Regions from separate parts of the Bradyrhizobium sp. AZCC 2230 genome, predicted to be linked through region 2. Evidence: predicted binding sites of a transcription regulator. Region 2 holds the regulator's gene; each other region holds the start of a gene.
The links. Region 2 encodes PhoB, which activates phosphate uptake and scavenging genes when phosphate is short. Its sites were predicted from a motif close to TGTCATNNANCTGTCAT; they were not measured.
Positions count from the first base shown of each region.

Region 1: the regulator PhoB is predicted to act here: its motif matches at 1,986-2,002, upstream of V1280_RS10350 (OprO/OprP family phosphate-selective porin).
Region 3: the regulator PhoB is predicted to act here: its motif matches at 1,584-1,600, upstream of phnF (phosphonate metabolism transcriptional regulator PhnF).
Region 4: the regulator PhoB is predicted to act here: its motif matches at 1,767-1,783, upstream of ugpB (sn-glycerol-3-phosphate ABC transporter substrate-binding protein UgpB).

Region 1 covers NZ_JAZHRS010000001.1:2,119,827-2,124,018, reverse strand. The annotation lists partial or broken gene V1280_RS10355 (zinc-binding alcohol dehydrogenase family protein) at 1-142, opposite strand, end outside; gene V1280_RS10350 (OprO/OprP family phosphate-selective porin) at 306-1,922, opposite strand; gene V1280_RS10345 (DegQ family serine endoprotease) at 2,239-3,642, shown strand; gene V1280_RS10340 (replication-associated recombination protein A) at 3,639-4,192, shown strand, end outside.
Region 2 covers NZ_JAZHRS010000001.1:6,789,991-6,794,182, reverse strand. The annotation lists gene V1280_RS32425 (aspartate aminotransferase family protein) at 1-292, opposite strand, end outside; gene V1280_RS32420 (GcrA family cell cycle regulator) at 746-1,255, shown strand; gene phoB (phosphate regulon transcriptional regulator PhoB) at 1,369-2,076, opposite strand; gene phoU (phosphate signaling complex protein PhoU) at 2,099-2,815, opposite strand; gene pstB (phosphate ABC transporter ATP-binding protein PstB) at 2,827-3,648, opposite strand; gene pstA (phosphate ABC transporter permease PstA) at 3,645-4,192, opposite strand, start outside.
Region 3 covers NZ_JAZHRS010000001.1:5,575,159-5,579,350, reverse strand. The annotation lists gene phnE (phosphonate ABC transporter, permease protein PhnE) at 1-685, shown strand, start outside; gene phnF (phosphonate metabolism transcriptional regulator PhnF) at 821-1,549, opposite strand; gene phnG (phosphonate C-P lyase system protein PhnG) at 1,669-2,133, shown strand; gene phnH (phosphonate C-P lyase system protein PhnH) at 2,138-2,746, shown strand; gene V1280_RS26720 (carbon-phosphorus lyase complex subunit PhnI) at 2,750-3,865, shown strand; gene V1280_RS26715 (alpha-D-ribose 1-methylphosphonate 5-phosphate C-P-lyase PhnJ) at 3,862-4,192, shown strand, end outside.
Region 4 covers NZ_JAZHRS010000001.1:6,395,640-6,399,831, forward strand. The annotation lists gene ugpA (sn-glycerol-3-phosphate ABC transporter permease UgpA) at 1-332, opposite strand, end outside; gene ugpB (sn-glycerol-3-phosphate ABC transporter substrate-binding protein UgpB) at 386-1,702, opposite strand; gene V1280_RS30690 (CaiB/BaiF CoA transferase family protein) at 1,934-3,136, opposite strand; gene V1280_RS30695 (organic hydroperoxide resistance protein) at 3,309-3,734, opposite strand; gene V1280_RS30700 (MarR family winged helix-turn-helix transcriptional regulator) at 3,892-4,192, shown strand, end outside.

The DNA.
Region 1 (4,192 bases), 4.7 Mb from region 2:
GTAATCGACCGCGGTTGGCCGAGATCGCCTTCACGGCGACGCGGATGTCGCGTCCCTTGGGCTCGGGTTTGGTGGTCTCGAAATCAATCAGCGCGTCCTGATCTTCGATCGGAAGCGATTTTTTGTAGCCGACGGCCTTCATGGCTTGTCTCCATCAGATGGCGTGTTCGCCTGCCGCTCTAACTGTCGCCATGGCTCCCATTTGGCAAGTACTGCGAATTCGGGGACATAGTACCCGTTTGGATACCATTGCCGGGAGCGGCACGTGCCACTCCCGGCGCTTTTTGTCAGAATGCGACGTCAGGTCAGAACGCGACCTGGGTACGCATCGCGATCGCATTGAACGTCGAGCCCGTATTCACCGCGGAGACGGCGCTCGCCTGCTTGGAGATGTCGCCATGCAGATAGTCGAGCATGAAGCGGACGTTGTTGTTGACGTACCAGTTCAGCGCGGCGGTATAGATGGTCTGGCGTCCACCCGCGATGCCGGCCGCAGTCGCGAGCTGATCGTTCAGATTCATCGTGCTCACGCGTCCGGCGATTTCCCAGGCACCCCAGCCGCCGCCGGTGAGGGAGAAGGGATTTGCCGGCTTGACGCCGCCGTACGAGGCGCTCGCCGCGTTGTAGGCACGGCCCTCGCCGGTCAGCACGTAACCGACCTGCGCGTAGCCACCATCGAATTTCAGGCTCGACGCGCCGAACGGCGGCAGGCCTGTGTTGGCTGTGCGATCGACGTTGAACCAGTAGTATTCGCCCTGCGCGATGAACGCGCCATAGGTCGCCGCCGCCTCGACGCCGTAGACCTGTGCTCCGGAGACGTTGGCGATCGCGCCGGTCGATATCAGCGTCGTCGGATCGATCCGCAGCTCCCCCCGGTCGCTGAGCGTGAGTGTCTGCGCCTGCGTTATCAGATTACGCGGCGGCTGGATCAGCCATTCCGCGTCCGCGCCGATATGCACCGAGTAGCCGTTGCCGCTGATCGGATTGCCGGCGACGCGAACGACCGCGCCATATTGCTCGCTGGTGCCGGGCGGAGAGACGCTGGACGCAGAGTGGATCTGGCCCGTGGTCGGTCCGGTGACATAGGCGCCCATCCAGAGCTGGTCATTCCACCAGCGGGTGCCGACGGCCGAGCGGAAGTCGCCGGCCGCGATGTTTTGCGCGATGATGCCGGCCGAGGCGCGCTCCATGAACATGATGTCGTTGGAGCTGGTGGATTCGTCGAGCGTCCAGGCGATGTCCATGACGCCGGCTTCGATCGCCATCTTGCCGCCGAATGGCTTGAGGCCGGTGTAGCTGAGAAAGGCATTCTCGATGCCCGACGTCCCGCCGCCCGGCAGGAAGCCGACAGGGGTGGCGCCGGCCGCGCCGGTGCCGCCAAACCCGTCAGCCGTGCCGCCGAAGTCGTAGATCAGGGAGTAATTCCAGTCGCCGAAGAACTTGCCGACGATGCCGATACGCGCACGGCGGACGTTCTCGCCGCTGTCGAGCTGTTGCGGCACAGTCGCTGCCGTGTTGGGACGATAATTGTAACCGCCGACATCCCAGTGCACGCGGCTGGTGATGGCGACGCAGTTCTGCTCGTCTGCGGTGCAGATGGTCGGCCGGTTGTTTGGCATCGTCACCACGACGCCGGATGGTGCGACCGGCCCCTTGACCGGAATGGCGGCGTTGGCGTTGGCGACCACGGCCTTCGCCTCCGAGCGCGCCTCGGCTTTCGCTTCTGCCTTCGTCTTTGCCGCGGCCGCCGTGTTCGCGGCAGTCTGGTTCTGAAGCTTGTCGAGCTTCTGCTCCAGCATCTTCAACTGCTGTTTCAGCAGTGCAATCTCCTGATCGCTGCTTGCTGATTGTGCCTGGGCCTGCGATGCCACCAGCACCCCGGCGAGCCCAATCGCCGTGGCTGTTATTCTTGTCCTGCTCACGTCACCACTCCATCGGTTCGACCAACTTCCCCAAGTCGTAACGGGAGAGCCTAAGAATGATCGATGACTGTCCCGCGACAGCGCGCTACGGCTGCAATGGTTCCACCTGATGCAAATTCGCCGCAGCCGAATCCGCCACTCCGCAGCATGCAATATGACGCGCATCATGCCAATGTGCAGCGCCTCCCAAATTGTCATTTTGTACGCGGAGCTGGCATGCCGGCCACACTGGAAGGGGCCCGAATATTGCCGCCCGGCGCCCTTCTATTGGGGGGCGAACGCGCCTATATTCCGGCCTCTTTTCCAAGAGGTAGGAATGTTTCGAGCGAACTGGACCGCCATCGTCACGGCATTGTGCATAGGCTTTTCGGCCCACTTCAATCCGGCGGCGGCGCAGGACCGTCGTGTCCCGTCGTCGCCGGCCGAGCTGCGGCTGTCCTATGCGCCGATCGTGCAGCGGGTGCAGCCGGCGGTCGTCAACGTCTATGCCGCCAAGGTGGTGCAGAACCGCAATCCGCTGCTGGACGACCCGATCTTCCGCCGTTTCTTCGGCGGCGGCCAGCAGCAGGAGCAGGTGCAGCGGTCGCTGGGTTCGGGCGTGATCGTCGATTCCTCCGGGCTCGTCGTCACCAACGTCCATGTCATCGAGGGCGCCGACCAGGTGAAGGTGTCGCTGTCGGACAAGCGCGAGTTCGAGGCTGAGATCGTGCTGAAGGACTCCCGCAGCGATCTCGCGGTGCTGCGTCTGAAGGATACCAAGGAGAAGTTTCCGGCGCTCGAATTCACCAATTCGGATGAGCTGATGGTCGGCGACGTCGTGATGGCGATCGGCAACCCTTTCGGCGTCGGCCAGACCGTGACCCACGGCATCATCTCGGCGCTCGCGCGCACGCAGGTCGGCATCACCGACTACCAGTTCTTCATCCAGACTGATGCTGCGATCAATCCCGGCAATTCCGGCGGCGCGCTGGTCGACATGAACGGCCGGCTTGCCGGCATCAACACCGCGATCTACTCGCGCTCCGGCGGCTCGCAGGGCATCGGCTTTGCGATCCCCGCCAACATGGTGCGCGTCGTCGTCGCCTCCGCCAAGGGCGGCGGCAAGGCGGTGAAGCGGCCATGGCTAGGGGCGAAGCTGCAGGCGGTGACGCCCGAGATCGCCGAGAGCCTCGGCCTGCGCTCGCCTAGCGGTGCGCTGGTCGCAAGCGTCGTCCCCAACGGGCCCGCCGCGAAGGCGGGATTGAAATCCTCCGACCTCATCACCGGGATCGATGGCCAGACCGTGGACGATCCCAACGCGTTCGACTACCGCTTCGCCACCCGTCCGCTCGGCGGTACGGCGCAGATCGACGTACAGCGCGGCGGCAAGCCGACGAAGCTGGCTGTGGCACTGGAGACTGCGCCGGATACGGGGCGTAACGAGCTCGTCGTCACCGCGCGCTCGCCGTTCCAGGGCGCGAAGGTCTCCAGCATCACGCCTGCGGTGGCCGACGAGCTGCATCTCGACGCCGATACCGAAGGTGTCGTCATCACCGAGCTCGGTGATGACTCGCCGGCCGCTCAGGTCGGTTTCCAGAAGGGCGACATCATTGTGACCGTCAACAACCAGAAGATCGGCAAGACCGGCGACCTCGAGAAGGCGGCGGGCGTAAGCCAGCGGCTCTGGCGCATCACGCTGGTGCGCGGCGGCCAGCAGATCAACGTCACGCTGGGCGGATGAGTCCGAAACGACCACAGGAGACGCCGACGCTCTTTGCCGCGGCGGGGCTCGATCAAGAAGCCCCGCACCCGCTGCCGGATCGCTTACGGCCGCGTGCACTGTCGGAGGTCGTCGGCCAGGATCACATCCTCGGCCCCGACGGCGCGCTGACGCGCATGCTGGAGACCCGCACGCTCGGTTCGCTGGTGTTCTGGGGGCCGCCCGGCACCGGCAAGACCACGGTGGCGCGGCTGCTCGCGGATGCGACCGATCTGCATTTCGAGCAGATCTCCGCGGTGTTCTCCGGCGTCGCTGATTTGAAGAAAGCATTCGATGCCGCGCGCGCCCGCCGCGAGATGGGCAAGGGCACGCTGCTGTTCGTCGACGAGGTGCATCGTTTCAACCGCGCCCAGCAGGATTCGTTTCTGCCGGTGATGGAGGACGGCACCGTCGTCATGGTCGGCGCCACCACCGAAAACCCGTCCTTCGAGCTCAACGCGGCGCTTCTGTCTCGCGCGCGCGTGCTGGTGTTTCGCTCGCTCGACGCCGCCGCGATCGAAAAACTGTTCGC
Region 2 (4,192 bases):
TGCAGAAGAACACGAAGTCCGCAAAACTCTCGTTGCAGAGCCGGTTCGCGAGCTTCTCGCCGTCCGGGCTCTGAAACAGGTTCGACATGTGCCAGAGCTTGGTCGCCTGCTCCTGCAGCGCCTTGACCAGCGCGGGATGGGCATGGCCGAGCGCATTCACCGCCACGCCCGAGGTGAAATCGAGATAGCGATCGCCATTGGTCGCGATCAGCCAGCAGCCTTCGCCGCGCTCGAAACCGATGTCGGCCCTAGCGAAAACGGGGAGCAAATGCGGCGCGGCGCTATTGGTCATGATGGTCTCTTTGGATGTTTCGGACGGCCTGAACGTGCGTTGCGCAGCGCATCATTGGTCCGGAAAACGAAACGTGCCGCCTTTTAAGGGCGGCACGCACCACTATCTTATGCCTGGCACCATTGGTGTCAATGCCGCCCGGAAAGCCCCGCGAAACGCTGATTCCGTAGTCTTGCGGTGCCAAATTTGCGGGGTTTTGGCCACGGAACATGTGGAAGCGAGTCGGCGGACTCTTGCGCGTGAGTCACGCCATATTGTAGCGTTTGGCTTGTCAGATACGACATCTCGTGCAGCGGTTCTGATCCCAAAAGTCCTCATGTACCGGCGTAAACGTTCGGGCGTCTCATTGCGCCCGGCGAGCCTTAAGGGATTCTGGCGGCACGGGTTTTTCGAGGCTTAGGCATTCGTCGTGCCGCCCCAGGATGGCAGGCGCGCGGCGAAGGAAAGGTTACAATGACGGTTTTGACCTGGTCCGACGATCGCGTCGAGCAGTTGAAAAAGCTCTGGGAGGCCGGACTTTCGGCCAGCCAGATCGCCGCTGAGCTTGGGAATGTCACCCGCAACGCCGTGATCGGCAAGGTGCACAGGCTCGGCCTGTCGGGCCGCGCCAAGAGCCCGTCTTCGGCAGCTCCGCGGCCGCGCAAGGCGCGTCCGGCGCAGCACATGATGCGGGTGAGCAGGCCCATCGCGCGCGGCAACACCGCGCTGGCGCAGGCCTTCGAGGTCGAGGTGGAGGCTGAACCGGTCACCTACGACAACGTGGTACCGATGAGCCAGCGGCTGTCGCTGCTCGAATTGAACGAGGCCACCTGCCACTGGCCGGTCGGCGATCCCTCGAGCCCGGATTTCTTCTTCTGCGGCGGCAAGGCGCTCTCCGGCCTGCCCTATTGCGCCCAGCACTCGCGGGTGGCGTATCAGCCGGCAGCGGATCGTCGGCGCGCTCCGGCGAAGCCGCCGCGGTAGGCTCAGCTCCAAACGACAACGTCCGGGCCTGGTGCGCAATTGCGCATGGGGCCGGGACGATCGGCAGAAGATCAGCGCGCCTTCGGCGCGCTTTTTGTTTGAGGTCCGTCCGCTCAGGCCTGCTCGGCCTTCGCGAACCGATCATCGAGCGCATAGCCCGCACCGCGCACGGTGCGGATCGGGTCCTGCTCGCGGCCGAGATTGAGCAGCTTGCGCAGGCGGCCGATATGCACGTCGACGGTACGCTCGTCGATGTAGATGTCGCGACCCCAGACGCTGTCGAGCAGCTGCTCGCGCGAGAACACGCGGCCGGGATGCTCCAGGAAGAACTCAAGCAGGCGATATTCGGTCGGACCGAGATCGATCGGCCGGCCGGAGCGCGCCACGCGACGCTTTTCGCGGTCGAGCTCGATATCGCCGAAAGCGAGCACCGTGGCGAGCCGCTCGGGGCTCGCGCGCCGGAGCAGGCCCTTCACACGCGCCAGCAGCTCGGGCACCGAGAACGGCTTGACGATGTAATCGTCGGCGCCGGTCGCCAGGCCCCGCACCCGCTCACTCTCCTCGCCGCGCGCGGTGAGCATGATGATCGGCAGCTGCTTGGTGTCGGACCGCGCACGCAGCCTGCGGCACAGCTCGATGCCGGATAGTCCCGGCAACATCCAGTCGAGCACGATCAGATCGGGGATGTGCTCCTTGAGACGGGTGTCGGCGTCGTCGCCGCGCATCACCGTCTCGACGTCATAGCCGTCGCCTTCGAGGTTGTAGCGGAGGAGCTCGGTAAGAGCTTCCTCGTCCTCAACCACCATAATGCGTGCGCCCATGGGGTCGTCGCTCCTTAAGGATTCAAGTATTGGGGACCGTCGTGGCGAAGGTCGTCATGTCGCCCTTCGGTCGCTTGTCGGTGATGGCCTGGCCTTCGATCATGTAGAACACGGTCTCGGCAATGTTGGTGGCGTGGTCGCCGATCCGCTCGATGTTCTTGGCGCAGAACATCAGGTGGATGCAGAACGAGATGTTGCGCGGATCCTCCATCATGTAGGTGAGGAGCTCGCGGAACAGCGAGGTGCAGATGGCGTCGACTTCCTCGTCGCCCTTCCACACCGCCATCGCCGCCGGCAGGTCGTGCGCGGCATAGGCATCCAGCACCGATTTGACCTGCTGCTGCACGAGGTCGGTCATGTGCTCGAGGCCGCGGAACAGCTTGAGCGGATGGAAATCCGTCTCCAGCGCCGCGACGCGCTTGCCCATGTTCTTTGCGAGGTCGCCGATCCGCTCGAGATCGGTGGCGACGCGCATGGCGCCGACGATCTCGCGCAGATCCACCGCCATCGGCTGGCGGCGCGCGATCGTGAGCACGGCGCGCTCCTCGATCTTCTTCTGCAGCGTGTCGAGCTCGGCGTCGGTGGTGACGACGCGCTGGCCGAGCGCGACGTCGCGGCGGATCAGCGCGTCGACGGAATCGACGATCATGCGCTCGGCGATGCCGCCCATCTCGGCGACCAGGCGCGTGAGCTCCTGGAGGTCGGTGTCGAAGGCCTTTGCGGTATGTTCAGAACCCATATTCCGTCTCCTCAGCCGAACCGGCCGGTGATGTAATCCTGCGTGCGCCGGTCGGTCGGCGACGTGAAGATCTTGCTGGTGTCGTCGAACTCGATCAGCTCGCCGAGATACATGAAGGCGGTCTTGTCGGAGACGCGGGCCGCCTGCTGCATGTTGTGGGTCACGATCGCGATCGTATAGTTCTCGGACAGTTCCTGGATCAGCTCCTCGACCTTGGCGGTCGAGATCGGATCGAGCGCCGAGCAGGGCTCGTCGAACAGGATCACCTCGGGCCGCACGGCGACGGTGCGGGCGATGCAGAGGCGCTGCTGCTGGCCGCCGGAGAGCGACAGACCGGAGGCGTTGAGCTTGTCCTTGACCTCATTCCACAGCGCGCCGCCGCGCAGCGCCTTCTCGACGCGGTCGTCCATCTCCGACTTCGAGATCTTCTCGTACAGACGGATACCAAACGCGATGTTCTCGTAGATCGTCATCGGGAACGGCGTCGGCTTCTGGAACACCATGCCGACGCGGGCGCGCAGCAGGTTGAGATCGAGCTTGGGGTCGAGGATGTTGGTCTGGTCGAGGATCAGCTGGCCGGTGACGCGCTGACCCGGATAGAGGTCGTACATCCGGTTGAAGATGCGCAGCAGGGTCGACTTGCCGCAGCCGGACGGGCCGATGAAGGCCGTGACGCGGTTGGCGCCGAGCGCCATATTGATGTTCTTCAGCGCGTGGTGCTCGCCGTAATAGAAGTTGAGATTGCGCACCGTCACCTTGGCGGGGGCATCGGGCAGCACCGGCGCCTGGGGCAGGCCGCCGGCCGCGCTCATCGATACGGAAACATCACTCATTTTGCGGTCCTCTCGGCGCCAAGAATGCGCGCGCCAATGTTCAGGGCAAGCACGGTCAGGGTAATCAGCAGCGCGCCGCTCCAGGCGAGCTGCTTCCAATAGGCGTAGGGGCTCTGGACGAAGTTATTGATGGTGACCGGCAGGTTCGCCATCGTCTTGTTCAGGCCGAGGCTGAAGAACTGGTTCGACAGCGCGGTGAAGAGCAGCGGCGCGGTTTCGCCGGCGACGCGGGCGGTGGCGAGTAGCACGCCGGTGATGAGACCGGAGCGCGCAGCGCGATAAGCGATCCGCTTGATCACCAGCGAGCGCGGCAGGCCAAGGGCGGAAGCCGCCTCACGCAGCGCGTTCGGCACCAGCAGCAGCATGTCCTCGGTCGTGCGCAGCACCACCGGGATCACGATCACGGCCAGCGCAAGCGAGCCTGCGATCGCCGAGAAGCCGCGCATCGGCACCACCACCGCGCCGTAGATGAACAGGCCGATGATGATCGAGGGCGCCGAGAGCAGGATGTCGTTGATGAAGCGGATCACCGAGGTCAGCTTGT
Region 3 (4,192 bases), 1.2 Mb from region 2:
CGTCGCCGGCCTCAGCCAGCTCGGCTGGATCAGCATGATGATGATCCCGCCCGATCCCGGCTCGTCGCTGCCGCTCTATCTGAAGGCTCTGGGCGAGACGCTCTCGATCGCGCTGCTCGGCACGACGATCGCCGCGTTGTTCGCGCTGCCGGTCAGCCTGCTTGCCGCACGCAATGTCGTGCCGTCGATCATCCTGCGCTTTCCCGTCCGGCGTTTCCTCGATTCGATCCGCGGCGTCGACACGCTGATCTGGGCGCTGGTGTGGATCAATGTCGTTGGGCTCGGCCCGTTCGCCGGCGTGCTCGCCATCGCGGTGTCGGATTTCGGCGCCTTCGGAAAACTGTTCTCGGAGGCGATCGAAGGCGCCGACCAGGAGCAGGTCGAGGGCATCCGGGCCTCCGGCGGCAGCGCCTTGCACGAGATCCGCTTCGGCCTGTTGCCGCAGGTGCTGCCCGTGATCGCGGGCCAGGTGCTCTATTTCATCGAATCGAACACGCGCTCGGCCACCATCATCGGCATCGTCGGCGCCGGCGGCATCGGACTTCAGCTGGCCGAGCAGATCCGCGTGCTGGAATGGCAGAAGGTGTCGTTCCTGATCCTGATGATCCTGGTCGCCGTTGCCGCGATCGATTTCATCTCGAGCAAGCTGCGGTTTGCGATCATTGGGCGAAAGGCCGTGGCCTGATCACAGGTGCCGTAGGGTGGGCAAAGCGAAGCGTGCCCACCACTTCTGTAGTGATGTCGGAAAGATCGTGGGCACGGCGCAAATGCGCCTTTGCCCACCCTACGGCTCCGGATTCGCGGAGAGTGGGGTGAGCCTTTACGGCTCCACCAAAAACTCCACCCGCTCCGCCGCGAACCGCGAGTGCTTCGTCACCAGCGGCTTGCCCTCGAGATCGAGGTCCGTCGCATCGACCACCAGGATCGGCCGCCCCAGCGGCAGATCGAGCCGCGCGGCGTCGGTGGCGTCGACGATGCCGGCGGTGATCCTTGTGGCGCCGCGGCGGTAATCGCCGATCCCGTAATGCTCGAGCATCTTCGTCATCGAGCGCGTCGCGGCAAACACCGTGCCCGCGCCGGGAAACAGGTCCGCAGACAGCCAGGTGGTGGAGACGCAGATCGGCGTGCGGTCGGCGAGGCGGATGGCCTCGATCCGCACCAGCGGCGCGCCGGTCTTCAACCCCAGTTCCCGCGCGACCTCGCGGGTCGCGACGTCTTCTGACGCCTCGATCATCCGGCCATGCGGCTCGCGGCCGTCGGCGCCGACGATCTCCGAGAAGCGCGTGCGCGAGCGCAGCGGATAAGCGAGTTTCTGCGCCTCGACATAGGTTCCGCTGCCGCGCTCGGCGCGCACGATGCCGCGCTCGGCGAGCGCCGCCAGCGCACGTCGCACGGTGTGGCGATTGACGCGATAAGTTTCGGCGATCTCCATCTCGCCCGGCAATTTGTCGCCTGCGGCAAAACGGCCGTCGGCGATGCCGCGCTCGATGCCGTCGGCAACGAGGCGCCATAGCGCAACGCCTGAGGAGGCGGTGTCCTGCATGCTCATGTCGTTGGCCAGCCTAGCCCGAAAATCACACGTTTGTCACGAAACAGTCATGGCGCTTCCTTATCAAGTTGTCTATTATCATAGACAACTTGAGTTCGGCAAGTTCTGTCAAAAGGTCGATGGATTCGGTGACCCAGCACAACACCCAGCAAGCCCAGCGCCAGGCCGCCATGGCCGTGCTGGCGCACGCGGAGGCGGGCGAGATCGCCGCCCGCCTCCGCGTGATCCCCTTGCCCGGCCATCAGGATTTGCGCGCGCCGGAGAACGGTCTGGTGATGCTGCGCGGCCGGGTCGGCGGCGACGGCGCGCCGTTCAATCTCGGCGAGGCCACGGTGTCGCGCGCCGCGGTGCGGCTTGCGAGCGGCGAGGTCGGCTTCGGCTACACGCTCGGGCGCGATGGTGAGAAGGCGCGGCTGATCGCGTTGTGCGACGCGCTGGTTCAGTCGTGCGATTTTGGCGGGCTGGTGGAGCGCGACGTTATCGGGCCGTTGCGAGAGCAGCTTATGATTCGGCGCATGCAGGCGGCGGAAGAGACCGCTGCGACGAAGGTTGATTTCTACACCATGGTGCGCGGTGAGGGGTGAGGCCATGACCACGATTGCGGAACTGCCGCCCGGTTTCGTCGACAAGGTGTTGTCGGCGCAATCGACCTTTCGCTCAGTGATGGATGCGATGGCGCGGCCGGGTGCGGTCCAACGCATCGTGCCGATGGCGGGAACGGCCGGCCCGATGATGCGCGGCACCGCCGCGATCGCGCTGACGCTGTTCGACCACGACACGCCACTCTGGCTCGATGCGGGGATGTCGGAAAGCTCCGACGTCCTGAAATGGCTCAAGTTCCACACCGGCGCGCCGGTGATCCAGGATTCCTCGATCGCGGCCTTCGCACTGATCAGTGACGGCGGTGCGCTGCCCTCGCTCGAGCGTTTTGCGCTCGGCACCAACGAATATCCGGATCGTTCGACGACGATAATCATCCAGGTCGAGAGCCTGGCCTCAGGCCGCAGCTTCGAGCTGCGCGGCCCCGGCATCGACGGTGTCGCAACGCTCCAGGCGTCGATCAAACCGTTCGACCTGTTTGAACGTCTGCGTGTCAACGAGACGCTGTTTCCGCGCGGCATCGACGTGGTTCTGGTCGCCGATGATGCCGTGGTGGCGATTCCGCGCACCACGCGTGTCATGAGCAAGGGAGGCTGACGCATGTATGTCGCAGTCAAAGGCGGCGAACGCGCTATCGAGAACGCCCATCGCCTGCTCGCCAATGCGCGGCGCGGCGACCAGAGCGTTGCGGAAGTCTCCCTCGACCAGATCTCGGAACAGCTCGGGCTCGCCGTCGACCGCGTCATGAGTGAAGGTTCGCTCTATGACCGCGAGCTTGCTGCGCTCGCGATCAAGCAGGCGCGCGGCGATCTGATCGAGGCGATCTTCCTGGTCCGCGCCTTCCGGGCCACCTTGCCGCGCTTCGGCGCCAGCGAGCCGGTCAACACCGGCGCCATGCGGGTGCAGCGGCGGGTGTCCTCGACCTTCAAGGACATTCCCGGCGGCCAGATCCTCGGACCCACCTTCGACTACACCCATCGCCTGCTCGATCCCTCGCTGAGCCAGGGTTTTGTGCCGGAAGCGCCGGCTGTGGCCGCAGCCTCGACGGCACCGACGCCGCGCGTGACGGATATCCTGGGTCGCGATGGGTTGATCGAATCCTCGCCCCAAGCCGACGACGGCGCCAGCGTCGGCGATCTCACCCGCGAGCCGCTGAACTTCCCGGCGGACCGCGATTTGCGCCTGCAAAATCTCGCCCGTGGCGACGAAGGCTTTCTGCTGGCGATGGGCTACTCCACGCAACGTGGCTACGGCCGCAACCATCCCTTCGCCGGCGAGATCCGCTTCGGCGAGGTCGAGGTCGAGTTCGCTGCCGAAGACGTCGGCTTTGCCGTGCCGCTTGGCTCGATCGAGCTGACGGAGTGCCAGATGGTCAACCAGTTCAAGGGTTCGGCGACGGAAGCGCCGTGCTTCACCCGCGGCTATGGCCTCGCCTTCGGCCAGAGCGAGCGCAAGACCATGTCGATGGCGCTCGTCGACCGGGCGCTGCGTGCCCGCGAGCTCGGTGAAGAGGTCGGAGCCCCGGCGCAAGATGAAGAATTCGTGTTGTCGCATTCGGACAACGTCCAGGCGACCGGCTTCGTCGAGCATCTGAAGCTGCCGCATTATGTCGACTTCCAGTCCGAGCTCGGCCTGCTGCGCAAGCTGCGCAAGGAATTTGCCGAAGCCTCTGCCGAAGCCAATGCGCCTGATGCCATGAAGGAGGCCGCGGAATGAACGCGCCCGCCTACAATTTCGCCTATCTCGACGAGCAGACCAAGCGGATGATCCGCCGCGCGATCCTGAAGGCGATTGCGATCCCCGGCTATCAGGTGCCGTTTGCCAGCCGCGAAATGCCGATGCCCTATGGCTGGGGCACCGGCGGCGTGCAGGTGACCGCCGCGATCCTGGGACCGCAAGATGTGCTGAAGGTGATCGACCAGGGCTCCGACGACACCACCAACGCGATCTCGATCCGCAAATTCTTCGCCAAGACTGCCGGCGTCGCCACCACGACCTCGACGGACGAGGCGACCGTGATCCAGACCCGTCACCGTATCCCGG
Region 4 (4,192 bases), 390 kb from region 2:
ATCAAAAGCGTACGGTAGAGCATCGAGCCGCGCAGCGGCTTGTCCGCCATCACGGCGAGCAGCAGCGCAAAGGACAGCGACGAGAGGGCGATGGCGAACGAGAAGACGAAGGTCCGGACGACCGCCTCGAAATAAGCGGGGTCCTTCAGCAGGTCGATGTAATTGTCGAACCAGACGAAGCTCGACGAGAGACCAAAGGCGTCCTGGAGCAGGAACGACTGGATCACCGCCTGCAAGGCCGGCCAATAGAAAAATATCAGGACGATCGCGAGTTGCGGGGCAACCAGCGCGTAGGGCAACAGCCTTGATTGGAAAATGGCTTGCTTTTGCATGATGGGGTGGTGCCGGCAGGCCGCTCATCGTACGGCCTGCCGGCGCCTTCGCCTTATTTTACAGCGGTCTTTTCGAACTGACGCAGCATCGTGTTGCCGCGCTCGACGGCCGCATCCAGCGCCTGCTTGGCGGTCTTCTTGCCGGCCAGCGCCTGCTCGATCTCTTCCGACCAGACGTCACGCAGCTGAACCATGTTGCCGAGGCGCAGACCGCGCGAGTTCTCGGTCGGCTCCTTGTTGGTCAGCTCGAGCAGCGGGGTCTCGAGGTAGGGCTGGTCCTTGTAGAAACCCTCGGTCTTGGCCTTCTCATAGGCGGCCTTGGTGATCGGCAGATAGCCGGACGCCTTGTGGATGTAGACCTGGCGATCGGTATCCGAGAGGAAGGTCAGGAATTTTGCGACGCCCTTGTATTCGTCGGCCGATTTGCCGCCCATGATCCAGAGCGACGCGCCGCCGATGATCGAGTTCTGCGGTGCGCCCTTGACGTCCGGATAGTACGGCATCGGTGCAGCGGTGAAGTTGAACTTGGCCTGCGCCTTGACGTTGCCGAAGAAGGCGGACGAGGTGATGTAGATCGGGCACTCGCCCGAAGTGAATCGGCCTTCGCCGGTGTTGGTGCGGCCAGCGTAGTCGTAGATCTTGTCCTTCTGTAGCTCGACCAGCTTCTCGAGGTGCTTCAGCTGGAGCGGCCCGTTGAACTCGAGCACGGTGTCGAAGCCGTCGAGGCCGTTGGCCTTGCTGGCGAGCGGCACGTTGTGCCAGGCGGAGAGCTGCTCGAGATTGACCCAGGTGACCCAGGAGCCGGAGAAGCCGCAGGTCGGATGACCGTTGTCATGGAGCTTCTTGGCGGCTTCGAAGGTCTCGGGCCAGGTCTTCGGGATCTCGACATTCGCCTTCTTGAGCTCGTCGAGGTTGACCCACATGACGGTCGACGACGAGTTGAAGGGGAAGGACAGCATCTCGCCCTTCGAGGTCGAGTAGTAGCCCGTGATCGCGGACAGATAGTTCTTCGGATCGAATTTCTCGCCGGCATCAGCCATCAGCTTGTAGACGGGCTTCACGGCGCCGGTCGCGGCCATCATGGTCGCGGTGCCGACTTCGAACACCTGCATGACGTGCGGAGCGTTGCCGGCGCGGAAGGCCGCGATGCCGGCGTTCATCGTGTCGGGATAGTTGCCCTTGTAGGTCGGGATGACCTTGTAGTCGGTCTGCGACGCATTGAAGTCGGTGGCGAGCTTGACGATGACGTCATTGTTGGCGCCCGTCATCGCATGCCACCACTGGATCTCGGTCACAGCCAGCGCCGGCGAAGCCGTCATGCCAACCGCGATTGCAACAGCGGCAGCCGCCCCAAAATGTCGAAGAGCCATCAAGTAACCTCCCTTGGCCGTTCTCTTGGCCGTCAAAAAGAAGCGCTTGCGCTAGCAGCGCCATATGACGTTCACATGACTGTGTAGGCGGCCGAAACGAAAGCGGCAAGCGCGGGAAAAGGGAAGCCGTCAAATAGGCGAATGCCAAACGGGCAGCCGCATCCGTTCGCGGTGCACACTAGTGCCCGCGCCGCAGTGCGGCATCGCTCGCTGGATGTGGTGGGCAGGCCCTTAGCGCTTGCGCTCGGGACCGCAGACCGTGCCCTTCGCGACCATCGCGTCGATCTCCGCCTTTGAGTAGCCGAACTCACCCAGCACCTCCTGGGCGTGCTGGCTGAACTTCGGCGGCGGGCGGCGCAGGCTCGGCTTGCTGCGATCGAGCCGGATCGGCGAGGCCACGCCCTTGTACCAGTCCTTCTCGATGACATCGCCGCGCGCGATCGTGTGCGGGTTGGTCAAGGCCTGGTCGATCTTCTGTACGGGACCTGCGGGCAGGCCCGCGGCCAGTAGGCGATTGCACAACGGCTCGGCCTCGTGCTGGCTGAACACGGCGGCAAGTTCGGCACGCAACGCCTCGCGATTGGCGATGCGGTCCTTGTTGCGGGCAAAGCGCGGATCGGTGCCGAGCTCGGGCTTGCCGATTTCCTTGGCGAGCTTGCGGAAGGTGCCGTCATTGCCGACGCCGATGAAGATGTTGTCGGTCTTGGTCGGGAAGATCGCGTAAGGAACGAGGTTGGGATGCTCGTTGCCGGTGAGGCCGGGCGGCTTGCCATGCATGAAATAATTCGCGGTGTGCGGATGCATGATGGCAAGGCCGGTCTCGTACAGCGTCGTCTCCAGGAACTGGCCCTTGCCCGAGCGCTGCCGCTCCGACAGTGCCATCAGGATGCCGATCGCTGCGTAAAGACCGGTGGTGATGTCGACCAAGGGCACGCCGATCCGCATCGGGCCGCTCTCCGGCGAGCCGGTCGCCGCGATCATGCCGGTCATGGCCTGGATGATGGCGTCATAGCCGGGATTGCCGCCGCGCGGGCCGTCGGCGCCGAAGCCGCAGATCCGGCAATGCACGAGGCGCGGATATTTCTTGCTGAGCACATCGTTGCCGATGCCCCATTTCTCCAGCGTGCCCGGCTTGAAATTCTCGATCAGGACGTCGGCGGTCTCCAGCATCTTGAGCAGCACGACACGGCCGCCCTCGGAAGCGAGATCGAGGCCGATCGAGCGCTTGTTGCGGTTGATGCCGACGAAATAAGCCGCGTCGTCGTCGTGGAAGGGAGGACCCCAATCGCGCACCTCGTCGCCCGCGGGCGGCTCGACCTTGATCACATCGGCGCCATGGTCGGCGAGGATCTGGGTGCAGTAGGGGCCGCCGAGCACGCGCGTAAGATCGATCACGCGCAGTCCGCTCATTGCGCCGGTTGCGGCTTCAGTCATGCCTTCGCTTCCCTGTGTCGATATTTGACCACAGGCCTAGCGAGGTTCGTCCAAGCCAGCAATGGCTTGTCGCGTGGGGGCGTATGCGTCGCGGCACAATCCCGCGGCGTGGCAAATCAAGCAGAGGCGGCCGGCCCGAGGGGGATCCCGGGCCAGCCAATCCACCGTCTGATCAGACGACCGTCAGGCGGACGTCGACATTGCCGCGCGTCGCGTTGGAATACGGGCACACCTGGTGCGCTTTCTCGACCAGCGCCTCGGCCTCAGTGCGGGACAGGCCCGGCAGCGAGACGGCCAGATCGATGTCGAGGCCGAAGCCGCCGGCCGAGCGCGGGCCGATGCCGACGGTCGAGGTCACGGAGGCGTCGGCGGGGACCTTTGGGCCGCCCTGCGAGGACACGAACTTCATCGCGCCGATGAAGCAGGCGGCATAGCCGGCCGCAAACAGCTGCTCGGGATTGTTGCCGGCGCCACCGCCGCCGCCGAGCTCCTTCGGCGTGGTAAGCTTGACGTCGAGCGCGCCGTCGAGGGTCGCAGCATGGCCGTCACGGCCGCCGGTGGCTTTTGCGCTGGTCTTGTAGAGGACGTTCACGGACATTTTCGTCTCCCTTGGGGTATTCGGGTTGCGGTGACGCCTATATCGCAAACAATTAGATTGTGCGCAATTCAAATCTGCATGCCTCACATTTAATTGTTCGCAATTGAATGTCGGCCCGCCCGGTCCCACAATGCGGGTCAATCTCGTGAGATTCTCTATGGCCCGGAAATTATCGACCCTGGATCCCCAACGGCTCGACAACCAGATCTGCTTCGCCGTCTATTCCGCCGCGCACGCCTTCAACCGCGTCTACAAGCCGCTGCTCGACCGGCTCGGCCTGACCTATCCGCAATATCTGGTGATGCTGGTGCTGTGGGAGCGCGACGACGTGCCGCTCAAGGACATCGGCGAAAAGCTGTTTCTGGATTCGGGCACGCTGACGCCGCTGCTCAAGCGGTTAGAGGCCGCGCACCTCGTCAAGCGCACGCGCTCCAGCGAGGACGAGCGTCAGGTCCTGA